Regions from separate parts of the Ensifer sp. MJa1 genome, predicted to be linked through region 1. Evidence: riboswitches for the same ligand, from Rfam matches in the RefSeq annotation. Region 1 holds a riboswitch; the other holds the start of a gene.
The links. A riboswitch is a leader RNA that binds a small molecule or an ion and turns the genes downstream of it on or off. The one in region 1 is predicted to bind S-adenosylmethionine.
Positions count from the first base shown of each region.

Region 2: linked by a shared signal. The riboswitch ahead of metA (homoserine O-acetyltransferase MetA) and the one ahead of MKZ91_RS08540 (O-succinylhomoserine sulfhydrylase) in region 1 are both predicted to bind S-adenosylmethionine.

Region 1 covers NZ_JAKUMO010000004.1:323,339-329,110, forward strand. Annotated here, with positions in the region: gene MKZ91_RS08510 (S24 family peptidase) at 1-295, shown strand, start outside; gene MKZ91_RS08515 (thermonuclease family protein) at 309-1,163, shown strand; gene MKZ91_RS08520 (tellurite resistance TerB family protein) at 1,310-1,720, shown strand; gene MKZ91_RS08525 (transporter substrate-binding domain-containing protein) at 1,731-2,564, opposite strand; tRNA gene MKZ91_RS08530 (tRNA-Gly) at 2,704-2,778, opposite strand; gene MKZ91_RS08535 (2'-deoxycytidine 5'-triphosphate deaminase) at 2,859-3,956, opposite strand; SAM riboswitch at 4,031-4,109, shown strand; gene MKZ91_RS08540 (O-succinylhomoserine sulfhydrylase) at 4,154-5,338, shown strand; gene apaG (Co2+/Mg2+ efflux protein ApaG) at 5,566-5,772, shown strand, end outside.
Region 2 covers NZ_JAKUMO010000008.1:8,589-14,360, forward strand. Annotated here, with positions in the region: gene MKZ91_RS12850 (HpcH/HpaI aldolase/citrate lyase family protein) at 1-329, opposite strand, end outside; gene MKZ91_RS12855 (hypothetical protein) at 455-709, shown strand; gene MKZ91_RS12860 (VOC family protein) at 902-1,333, shown strand; gene leuD (3-isopropylmalate dehydratase small subunit) at 1,509-2,114, shown strand; gene MKZ91_RS12870 (RidA family protein) at 2,126-2,506, shown strand; gene MKZ91_RS12875 (AAA family ATPase) at 2,611-3,450, shown strand; gene MKZ91_RS12880 (NUDIX hydrolase) at 3,447-3,896, shown strand; SAM riboswitch at 4,138-4,215, shown strand; gene metA (homoserine O-acetyltransferase MetA) at 4,276-5,202, shown strand; gene MKZ91_RS12890 (vWA domain-containing protein) at 5,210-5,772, shown strand, end outside.

The DNA.
Region 1 (5,772 bases):
TCCGAATGCGTCATCGCAGCAGCAGAGCGGCATCTACGCGCTCGAAGTTCAGGGCGACAGCATGCTGCCGCTCTATCGCGATGGCGATATCCTGATCGTCGATCCGGGCGCACAGGTCCGGCGCGGCGACCGGGTCGTCGTCAAGACGCGTGACGGCGAGGTCATGGCCAAGATCCTGACGCGCCAGACGCCGCAGATGATCGAACTCCTGTCCCTCAATCCCGAGCACCCGAACCGGAGCTTCGAAATCAGCCAGGTCGAATGGATCGCCCGGATCATCTGGGCCAGCCAATAGGATGCCACTCCCGATGCGGCAGCATTTCTACACCCTTGCCGGCGGCATCGCCGCGATCGCCCTTTTCACAGGCATCCTCTATGCGGGCGCGAGTGCCATCCGTGACCGCGAAAGCGCCGCAACGCCCGAACTGGTCCTGGAAACGCCGGACATGTCGGACCTCGAGTCGCTACCGGATACGCCCGAAGCCGGCAGCGACGTTCCATTGGACCTTGGCTCGCAAGGCGGTACCGCTGCCGGGACCGGTCCTGCTGATGGCAGCGGTCCGAGCGACAACGCCACGACAGAAACGACGGCCCGCACCATCGAGCCGCAGCAGTTCGGCCTGCCGGAGACGGTGACGAGCGCGCCGCTCGAACGGGTGGAGCCGCGCGCCCCCTTGTCGGAGACGGACAAGGAAGCCAAGGCTGCAGCAGGGCCGACGGTTCTCTATCGCCCCGTAGCGGTCGCCGCCGGCGTGCTCCAGTTCGACAAGCTCACACTGCAGATCGACGGAATCGAGCCTGAGCAGGCGGACAGGACCTGTGAAAGCGGCGGCAAGAGCTGGCCTTGCGGCGTTGTCGCGAGAACCGCCTTCCGCAACTTCCTGCGGGCTCGCGCGGTCAGCTGCGACATGCCGCAGGGCAATGCTGGCGCGTCAGCCACGGCGTCCTGCACCCTCGGCGGGCAAGATATTGCCACCTGGCTGGTCGACAATGGCTGGGCGAAGCCACTTGCCGGTTCGGCGCTTGAAAAGCGCGCCGACGCTGCACGCGAGGCAAAGCTTGGTTTTTATGGCGACGACCCACGCGATCTCAACCACAGGCCGATGACCTTCGACGATCCGACCTCGGGAACCGGGATGGACGGGCTGCAACCGGACTTGTAAGCAGCAGCAGCAATTCCCAGCTCTCAATCGTTCAGACCATCTCGTTCTCTTGAAACAATGAGATGATCCAACTCCTTGAAACTACGCAATCCCGGATGGAAAACCGTTTTACACTTTCCTGGAATTGCCTACCGCCGGAAGATCCCATGCTGCCAAGCCTCAGCCACCACGAAGCCCTCGTCTACGTCATGGTGATGATGTCGGCGGTCGACCGTGAGATGAGCGACGACGAATTTGCCCGCATCGGCCGGCTGGTGCAGTTCCTGCCCGTCTTCGACGGCTTTGACGAAGACAACCTCGTCCATATCGGCCACGAATGCTCCGCCCAGCTGGCAGCGCGGGAAGGATTGGACATCGTGCTCGAGATCGTACGCGAGGCACTGCCGGAGAAGTTTCACGAAACGGCCTATGCGCTCGCAGTCGAAATCGCCGCTGCAGACCAGCGCATCCGCAATGAGGAGATCCGCCTGCTGCAACTGCTTCGCGATCGCCTCGGCCTCGACAAGTTGACCTGCGCGGCGATCGAGCGCGGTGCGCTCGCGCGGTTCCGACGGTAGTCGCAACGGATCAGTAGATGCCGTTCGGGAAATAGCGCAGGTAGATTTCCTCGAGTCGGCCGCTGCGTGACAGCGCCAGAAGCGCGTGGTCGATTGCCTGCGTCAGGGCAGGTTCGGATTTGCGGTTCATGATCGTCAGGCCTTCGCCGAGGAAGCGCTGCGAGAAATAGGCGCCGTCGACGAGCGCGCAACAGCCGGCCGCCTCACTGCCCGAAATCCAGAACGAAAGCTGCATGCCATCGGAAAACACCGCCGGCACCTCGCCCTTCCTGAGCGCGGCCAACATGGCGTCACGATCCGGGAAGACCTTTGCCTCGATCTTCGGGAAGAAGGACTTGAACATCGCTTCGTGCGTCGTACCAGCGACGACGCCGACCGATTTTGCCTTGAGATCCTGTGGCCCTGAAACCGCGCCGGCTGCCTTGGCATTGATGGCGAAGCGAGCGGGGAGCCGCATGAAGGCGCGCGAAAAGCCGAAACGCTGGCGCAGTTCCGGGCCGACGGCGATGCCGGCAGCGACGGCTTCGCCCTGCCCCTGTTCCAGCGCCGGCAGCAGTTCGGCATAGGTCACCGCCTGGATCTGGCACTTGGCTTCGATCTCGAGTTCTCGGCAGATCTCGCGCACCAGGTCGACGTGAAACCCGGAAAGCTTGCCGGATTGGTCGATGAAGTTGAACGGCGGGAAGTCGACGGTCGTGAGGAAGCGCAGGCGTGCAAGGCCCGTGAGGTCAGGCTTGGCGATACGCTCGCGCGCGTCGAAGAGCGTGGGCAGATCCTTCGGCTGTGCCGCAAGCGGGGTTGCAATCAGCGACGCGCACAGGGCGAACAGGGCGAAAAATCTCATGGGAAACGGGCCGACGCCTATCAAATGTCAGCGGCTGCAAACCGCGGTCGATTCATGTGTCGCCAGACTAGCCGGATCGGCGACAACAGACCATAGCCCTTCGTCGGGCGAGATACGGAGCATTCCGTTCATGAAAAAATGGAGCGGGTGATCGGGATCGAACCGACGACATCAAGCTTGGGAAGCTGGCGTTCTACCACTGAACTACACCCGCGATACCCCCGAAATTTCCCGAACCGCGGCGATCTGTCAAGGACCCTTCGCGACATCGCCGCGAAGCTCCCGGGATTTCCGTCACTCGGCGCGGAAGTGCTTGGAGAGTTTCAGACCCTGCGCCTGGTAGTTGGAGCCGACGCCAAGGCCATAGAGGCCGTCGGGCCGCTCCAGCATATGTTCGTAGACAAGGCGCCCGACGATCTGACCGTGCTCGAGAATGAACGGTACCTCGTGGCTGCGCACCTCGAGCACCGCACGGCTGCCGCTGCCGCCGGCCGACGCATGGCCGAAGCCTGGATCGAAGAAGCCGGCGTAATGCACCCGGAACTCGCCGACCAGCGGATCGAAGGGGGTCATCTCGGCGGCAAAGAGCGGCGGAACATGCACTGCCTCGCGCGAAACGAGGATGTAGAACTCGTCCGGATCGAGGATCAACTCGTCGCGCCCACGGCTGTAGAGCGGCTCCCAGAAATCGAAGATCGCATGCTGCGCCTTCTTGTCGACGTCGATGACCGCCGTGTGATGCTTGCCGCGATAACCGATCAGGCCCTCGGGCCCGGTGCCCTTCAGGTCGATCGACAGCGCGATGCCGCCGCCGCTGACATTGGGCTTGTCGCTCGCCACCAGCACGTCGCTCTCGTGCAGAGCCAGCAGTTCCTGTTCCGACAGCAGCGACTGGCCCATGCGGAAGCGGATCTGCGACAGGCGCGAGCCGCGGCGCACGACGATCGGGAAGGTGCGCGGGCTGATTTCGAGATAGAGCGGACCACTGTAGCCGGCCGGGATCTTATCGAATTCCTGGGCGCGATCGGTGATGACGCGGGTGAAGATGTCGAGGCGGCCGGTCGAGCTCTTCGGATTGGCCGAGGCCGACATGCCCTCCGGCAGCGCCAGACTCTCCACCAGCGGCACGATGTAGACGCAGCCGGTTTCCAGAACCGCACCGTCGGTCAGGTCGACCACATGCAGCTTCAGCCGGTCGAGCTTGTCGGCGACGAGGTGCGACGGACCTGGCATGAAGCTCGCGCGGACGCGAAATGCCTTGGCGCCGAGGCGCAGATCGAGGCTTGCCGGCTGGATCTGATCGTCATCCAGCGGCCTCTCGCTCTTCAGGCGTCCCGTTTCGAACAGCGCGGCGATCGCGCGGTCGGCCAAAATCCCAGTGTTGCGGGCCATCGCAGTCCTCTTTTCAGTTGCGAGACAAAACCAAACTCCGGGAATTGACGCAAGCGCACCCTAGCAGTATTGAAGCTTTATCCCGTGGTGATTTGGCCGGTCGGCTTGCAGCCACGTTAAACAAGTAGCTAAAAAGGCCGGGTGTCAAACCGGCCCGTTTTCGCGGCCGGTTTTTTTGTTTTGAAAGTGACCGTCACATGAGCAAAAACTGGCGCCCCGCAACACAACTGGTCCACGGCGGTACCACCCGCTCCCAGCACGGCGAGACCTCCGAAGCGATCTTCCTCACCCAGGGCTTCGTCTACGACACGTCTGAGGCAGCCGAGGCGCGTTTCAAGGGCGAGACCGACGGCTTCATTTACGCCCGCTACGGCAGCCCGACCAACGACATGTTCGAAAAGCGCATGTGCATGCTGGAAGGCGCTGAAGACGCGCGCGCCACGGCATCGGGCATGGCCGCCGTTTCCGCCGCCATCCTTTGCCAGCTGAAGGCCGGCGATCATATCGTTGCCGCCCGCGCCCTCTTTGGTTCCTGCCGCTGGGTGGTCGAGACGCTGGCGCCGAAATACGGCATCGAGTGCACGCTGGTCGACGGACGCGATCTCGCCAACTGGGAAAAGGCGATCCAGAAGAACACCAAGGTCTTCTTCCTGGAAAGCCCGACCAACCCGACGCTCGAAGTCATCGACATTGCCGGTGTGGCCAAGCTCGCCAACCAGATCGGCGCCAAGGTCGTCGTCGACAACGTCTTTGCGACGCCGCTCTTCCAGAAGCCGCTGGAGCTTGGCGCCCATATCGTCGTCTATTCCGCCACCAAGCACATCGACGGCCAGGGCCGGTGCCTCGGTGGTGTCGTGCTGTCCGACAAGGAATGGATCAACGAGAACCTGCACGACTACTTCCGCCACACCGGCCCGGCGATGTCGCCGTTCAACGCCTGGACGCTTTTGAAGGGCATCGAGACCTTGCCGCTGCGCGTGCGTCAACAGACGGAAACCGCGCGCCGCGTCGCCGACTTCCTCGCCGAGCAGCCGCAGGTGGCCAAGGTCATCTATCCCGGCCGCAAGGATCACCCGCAGGCCGACATCATCGCCAAACAGATGACCGGCGGCTCCACCCTCGTCGCCTTTGAACTCAAGGGCGGCAAGGACGCAGCCTTCGCGCTGCAAAACGCGCTGGAGATCGTCCGCATCTCCAACAATCTTGGCGACAGCAAGAGCCTGATCACCCATCCGGCAACGACCACGCACAAGAACCTGACCGACGAGGCTCGCGAGGAGCTCGGCATCTCGGCCGGTACCGTGCGCTTCTCCGCCGGCATCGAGGACAGCGAGGATGTCGTCGAGGATTTCGCCCGCGCGCTCAAGGCCGTCAAAGCCTGACACGAACGAATACGGCCGCCGCGACCGGCGGCGGCCGCCAATCGCTTCTCGCGATCACAAAATCAGGCCCCAATCACATAGAATCCAAAGGGATCGGGGCCGATCGAAACCCGATCGGGCTACTGAAAGGCGTTGCCCCAGAATGGGTTCGCACAATCTTGCCGTTATTCTTGACGAAACCATCTTGCTGTAGAATACCCTGAAAGACCTGAAGCAAGGTGTTGCCCATGTATCGCGCTTTGACCCGCGACATAGAAGTTACGGTGGAGCCGTACTATCTCGAAGAGCAGTCGGATCCCGACGACGGCCGCTATGTCTGGGGCTACCGCATCGTTATCTCCAATCATTCCGACGCGGCCGTCAGGCTGATGACCCGCTACTGGCACATTACCGACGAGAACGGGCAGGTCGACGAGGTCAGCGGCCCCGGCGTC
Region 2 (5,772 bases), on a different contig from region 1:
TGGATATCCGCCGGGCTCTCAACCTTCGGCAGAAGGACAGCGTCGGGCTTCGCCGCAAGCGCCGCAACGAGGTCGTCCTGCCCGAAGCCGGAGCCGATCGCGTTGATGCGGATGACGATTTCGCAATCCGGCCGGTTCACTGTGAGGTGCTTTACCAGCGCCGCACGCGCCTCGGCCTTGCGCTCGGGCGCCACCGCATCCTCGAGATCGAAGATCACGGCGTCCGCCGCCAGCTCGGCGACCTTGGCAAGCGCCCGGGCATTGTCGGCGGGCACACAAAGCACCGAGCGACGCAGGTGCACAGGGTGATTGTCTGTCGATTTGCTCATGCCCCAGTTGTGCCCGCCTTTCACCCGTTCCGCAAGAAGAGGCGAACCGCCGCACCTCTTTCGAAAAGCCACCTCTTGCAAGTGCCGGCGCGAACCACCACATCGCCATCAGAAAGGTGAGGATCATGCACAGCATTCGCTCTGTTCTCTTTACGGCCGCAGCCCTGACCATCACGTTCGCGGCCTTCGTTCTGACCGCTTCGCTGGCCTTGGCGCTGGCCGGCATCGCCGCCGTCGTCGTGATCGGCAGCGCCATTGCCGCCCGGCTGAACTTCAAGCCGGCCCGCGCAACCGCCCGTCCGGCCGCCGCCGCTGCCGCTCATGGTCAGCGCGAGATGCGCATCTGGAACGACGGTCGCGGTACGATCATCGACCTCTGATCTCCCTCGATCCGGACGAATACACAAACGGGCCGATCCGTGATCGGCCCGCACCTTGCGGCGACCGCAAACGAGGTGCCGCACCGGGCCTCAAAATTTTTTCCATCCCGATGTCGGAACGGGCGTTCCTCGTCCGTCCTTGAGGCAGGCCAGCAACGGTCCTGGCTCCTTAAAACAGGATGGAGAAACCCGATGGATACCCAGACGCAGCAAACCGAAACGCAGCAGCCGGCGCCGGTCCTGAGCGGCCTTCTGCCCTATCTGCAGGTCGACGGCGCCGCCAAGGCGTCCGAATTCTACCAGCGCGCCTTCGGTGGCAAGGAAGTGAACCGGCATCCGCTCGACGAGCAGGGCCGCACGATGCACATCCACCTCTATGTCAACGGCAGCTCGCTGATGCTCGCCGACGCCTATCCGGAATACGGCCATCCGCTGGAAAAGCCGCAGGCCTTCACGCTGACGCTCACCGTCGACGATATCGATGCCTGGTGGGATCGCGCCGTTGCCGCGGGTGCGGAAGTGGTGATGCCGATCGAGGTGATGTTCTGGGGCGATCGCTACGGCCAGTTGCGCGACCCCTTCGGCGTCCTCTGGGCGATGAACAGCCCTGTGAAGGCAGGCTGAGGCAGGCTGAGGCAGGCTGAGGCCGGCCCGACGATCGAAATCCGGACGCAAGTTCTGCCGGGCGGGCAATTTCACCCGCCTGGCGAAGCCTATTTGAACAGATTTTCCTTCATTTCGGCGCAAAACTCATCTAAACGCTAGCGCAACATTCTTCTGAAATCGAAGGCCTGAAGTTATGGAAAAATTCGTCAAGCTCACCGGTGTCGCCGCCCCCCTCCCCGTCGTCAACATCGACACGGACATGATCATCCCGAAGGATTACCTGAAGACGATCAAGCGCACCGGCCTTGGCAAGGGCCTTTTCGCCGAAGCCCGCTACAACGAGGACGGCTCGGTCAACCCGGACTTCGTGCTGAACAAGCCCGCCTACCAGAATGCCAGCATCCTGGTTGCCGGCGACAACTTCGGCTGCGGCTCCTCGCGCGAGCACGCCCCGTGGGCGCTGCTCGACTTCGGCATCCGCTGCGTGATCTCCACGTCCTTTGCCGACATCTTCTACAATAACTGTTTCAAGAACGGCATCCTGCCGATCGTCGTCAGCCAGGCTGACCTCGACAAGCTGATGGACGACGCTTCGCGCGGCTCCAACGCCATCCTCTCGGTCGACCTGGAATCCCAGGAAATCACCGGCCCGGACGGCGGTTCGGTCAAGTTCGAGGTCGATGCCTTCAAGCGCCACTGCCTCTTGAACGGCCTCGACGACATCGGCCTGACGCTGGAAAAGGCAACCGCCATCGACAGCTTCGAGAAGTCGGTCGGCGCTTCGCGCCCCTGGGCCTGAGCCAGAACCAAGTGGCGCGCAAGCTCATCTCCTCGGGTTCGCCCTTCGAAAAGACGGCAGGCTATTCGCGTGCCGTCGCGATCGGCGACTGGTGCTTCGTCTCCGGCACGACCGGCTACGACTACGCCACCATGACCATGCCCGAGACGGTGGAGGAGCAGGCGCGCAACTGCCTGAAGACGATCGAGGGCGCGCTCAAGGAAGCGGGCTTCTCGCTTTCCGACGTGGTGCGCAATCATTACTACGTCACCGACGCCAGCTTCGCCGACCGGGTGTTCCCGATATTCGGCGAAGTTTTTGGCGAGATCCGCCCGGCGGCAACCATGGTCGTCTGCGACCTGATCCGCCCGGAAATGCTGATCGAGATCGAAGTCACCGCCCTTCGCGGCTGAGACCTTCTCGCACCACCTCTCGTCAAAACGATTCCGATTTCGGCCAAGATGCGGTAGTCCATGGACTTCGCTTGCCAGACCTACGCTGAATCGGAAGACGCAAAATGCAATTCGAGGGCACCGCCGACTATATCGCCGACAAGGACCTGATGATCGCGGTCAACGCCGCGATCCGGCTGGAGCGGCCGCTGCTGGTCAAGGGCGAGCCCGGCACCGGCAAGACCGAGCTTGCTCGCCAGATTGCTGCGGCCCTTGATCTCGAGCTTATAGAATGGAGCGTCAAGTCGACGACCAAGGCGCAGCAGGGCCTCTACGAGTATGACGCCGTATCGCGCCTGCGCGACAGCCAACTCGGCGACGAGCGCGTCAATGAGGTCCGCAACTACATCCGCAAGGGCAAGCTCTGGCAGGCCTTCGAGGCCGAGCGGCGCGTGGTGCTCCTGATCGACGAGATCGACAAGGCCGACATCGAGTTTCCGAACGACCTGTTGCAGGAGCTCGACCGCATGGAATTCCATGTCTACGAGACCGGCGAGATGATCGGCGCCCGCCACCGGCCGATCGTCATCATCACCTCCAACAACGAGAAGGAACTGCCGGACGCGTTCCTGCGCCGCTGCTTCTTCCACTATATCCGCTTCCCCGACGCAGACACGCTCGCCCGCATCGTCGAGGTGCATTATCCCGGCATCCGCAAGACGCTGCTTTCGGCAGCCCTTGCGGCCTTCTACGACATCCGCCAGGTGCCAGGCCTGAAGAAGAAGCCATCGACCTCCGAAGCACTCGACTGGATCCGCCTGCTGGTCGCCGACGAGGTCGATCCGGCGGATCTTCGGGCCGACCCCAAGTCCATGCTACCGAAGCTGCATGGCGCACTGCTGAAGAACGAGCAGGACGTGCATCTCTTTGAACGCCTGGCCTTCATGGCGCGCCGCGACGGATGACGCCCGACGCCCACAAGGTCCTGATCTACGCCACCTGGCGAGATCAGCTGCTGGTCTTCGACGAGCCGGATTTCCCCGAGATCAAGCTGCAGGTGCCCGGTGGCACGATGGCACCGGGCGAGAGCCCGGAAGCTGCGGCGACGCGCGAGTTCGTCGAGGAGACCGGGCTGACGCCGTTGGAGCCGTTCACGCACCTCGTGATGCAGGACTATTCGTACCGGAAAGACGACAGGACCGTCTGCCATCGGCGGCACTATTTTCACGTTGCGCTTGCCGGAGAGCAGAAGGAAAGCTGGGTGCATCATGAAATGACACCCTTTGGCGGTGGTGGGCCGATCCGGTTTCGCTTCTTCTGGCTTGAGATCGAGGAGGCCAGCCACAGGCTCGGCTATGGGATGCAGGACGCTCTGCATCTGCTGCGGACTTGCCCCTCTCCTCGGATTTAACCCGAGGACTACCCCTCTCCCCGCAGGCCGGGAGAGGGGACGCGAACCACCCTTGGTCGCTACGAGACGATACCATCCGGCATCGCACCTGGCGCCGCGAGTGAGGACACCAATTGGGTGACGAGCAAGCGCCACGGATCCCCTTCTCTCCGCCCGCGGGAGAAGGTGCCGGCAGGCGGATGAGGGGCCGCTACCACCGCCCGAATCGTTTTTCTTGACCCTCACGCTCCTGTCGCGCTATCAAATTCCTCGTGGTGATTTGGCCGGCCGGCTTGCAGCCACGTTAAACAAGTCGCTAAAGGGCCGAGGAAAGTTGGATTTCCGAGGACCGGTCGCGATCAATCGCCGCCGGTTTTTTTGTATTGATCGAGTGAAGCCCATGCCCATCAAGATTCCCGATACGCTGCCCGCCTTCGAAACCCTCGTGCATGAGGGCGTGCGGGTGATGACCGAGACCGTGGCGATCCGTCAGGATATCCGCCCGCTCCAGATCGGGCTCCTGAACCTCATGCCGAACAAGATCAAGACTGAGATCCAGATGGCGCGCCTGATCGGCGCCTCGCCGCTGCAGGTGGAGCTGTCGCTGGTGCGCATCGGCGCCCACCGGGCCAAGAACACATCCGAAGACCACCTGCTTTCCTTCTACGAGACCTGGGAAGAGGTACAGGGCCGCAAGTTCGACGGCTTCATCATAACAGGTGCACCGGTCGAGACGCTCGAATACGAGGACGTCACCTATTGGGAGGAGCTGAAGCGCATCCTCGACTGGACCGAGACCAACGTGCATTCGACGCTCAACGTCTGCTGGGGCGCGATGGCGGCGATCTACCATTTCCATGACGTGCCGAAATATCCGCTGAAGGAAAAAGCCTTCGGCGTCTATCGCCACCAGAACCTCAATCGCTCGTCTGTCTATCTCAACGGCTTTTCCGACGATTTCGCCGTTCCGGTCTCGCGCTGGACCGAGGTTAGGCGCGCTGATATCGACAAGGTGCCGGGCCTCGAAATCCTGATGGAATCGAAGGAAATGGGCGTCTGCCTCGTGCATGAGAAGAAGGGCAACCGCCTCTACATGTTCAACCACGTGGAGTATGATTCGACCTCGCTGTCGGACGAATATTTCCGGGACGTGGATGCGGGCGTTCCGATCAAGATGCCGCACGACTATTTCCCGCACAATGATTCGACCCTGCCGCCGCAGAACCGCTGGCGTAGCCATGCGCATCTGTTCTTCGGCAACTGGATCAACGAGATGTACCAGACCACGCCCTATGATCTCGCCGAGATCGGTACAGGAAAGCGCTGACTGACCGATGTTCATCCCCTTCTTCCTCGAACTCAAGGCAGCGAAAGTCCCGGTCACGCTCCGGGAATTCCTCTCCCTGATCGAGGGGATGGAGGCGGGCATCGCCACATTCGACATCGAAGCCTTCTACTACCTGGCGCGCACGGCGCTGGTGAAGGACGAGCGCCATATCGACCGCTTCGACCGGGTGTTCCAGCACTGCTTCTCCGGTCTTGAGGCGGTCAACCCCATGGAAGCGGGCGAAGAGGCTGTCATCCCCGAGGACTGGCTGCGCAAGCTCGCAGAAAAACACCTGACCGAGGAAGAAAAGCGGATGATCGAGGCTCTCGGCGGCTTCGACAAGCTGATGGAAACCTTGCGCCAGCGGCTGCAGGAACAAAAGGGCCGGCATCAGGGTGGGTCGAAATGGATCGGCACCGCCGGCACCTCGCCCTTCGGCGCCTATGGCTACAATCCTGAGGGTGTCCGGATCGGCCAGGACCAGTCGCGCCATCGCCGCGCCGTGAAGGTCTGGGACCGGCGCGAATTCAAAGACTATGACGATACCGTCGAGCTCGGCACCCGCAACAT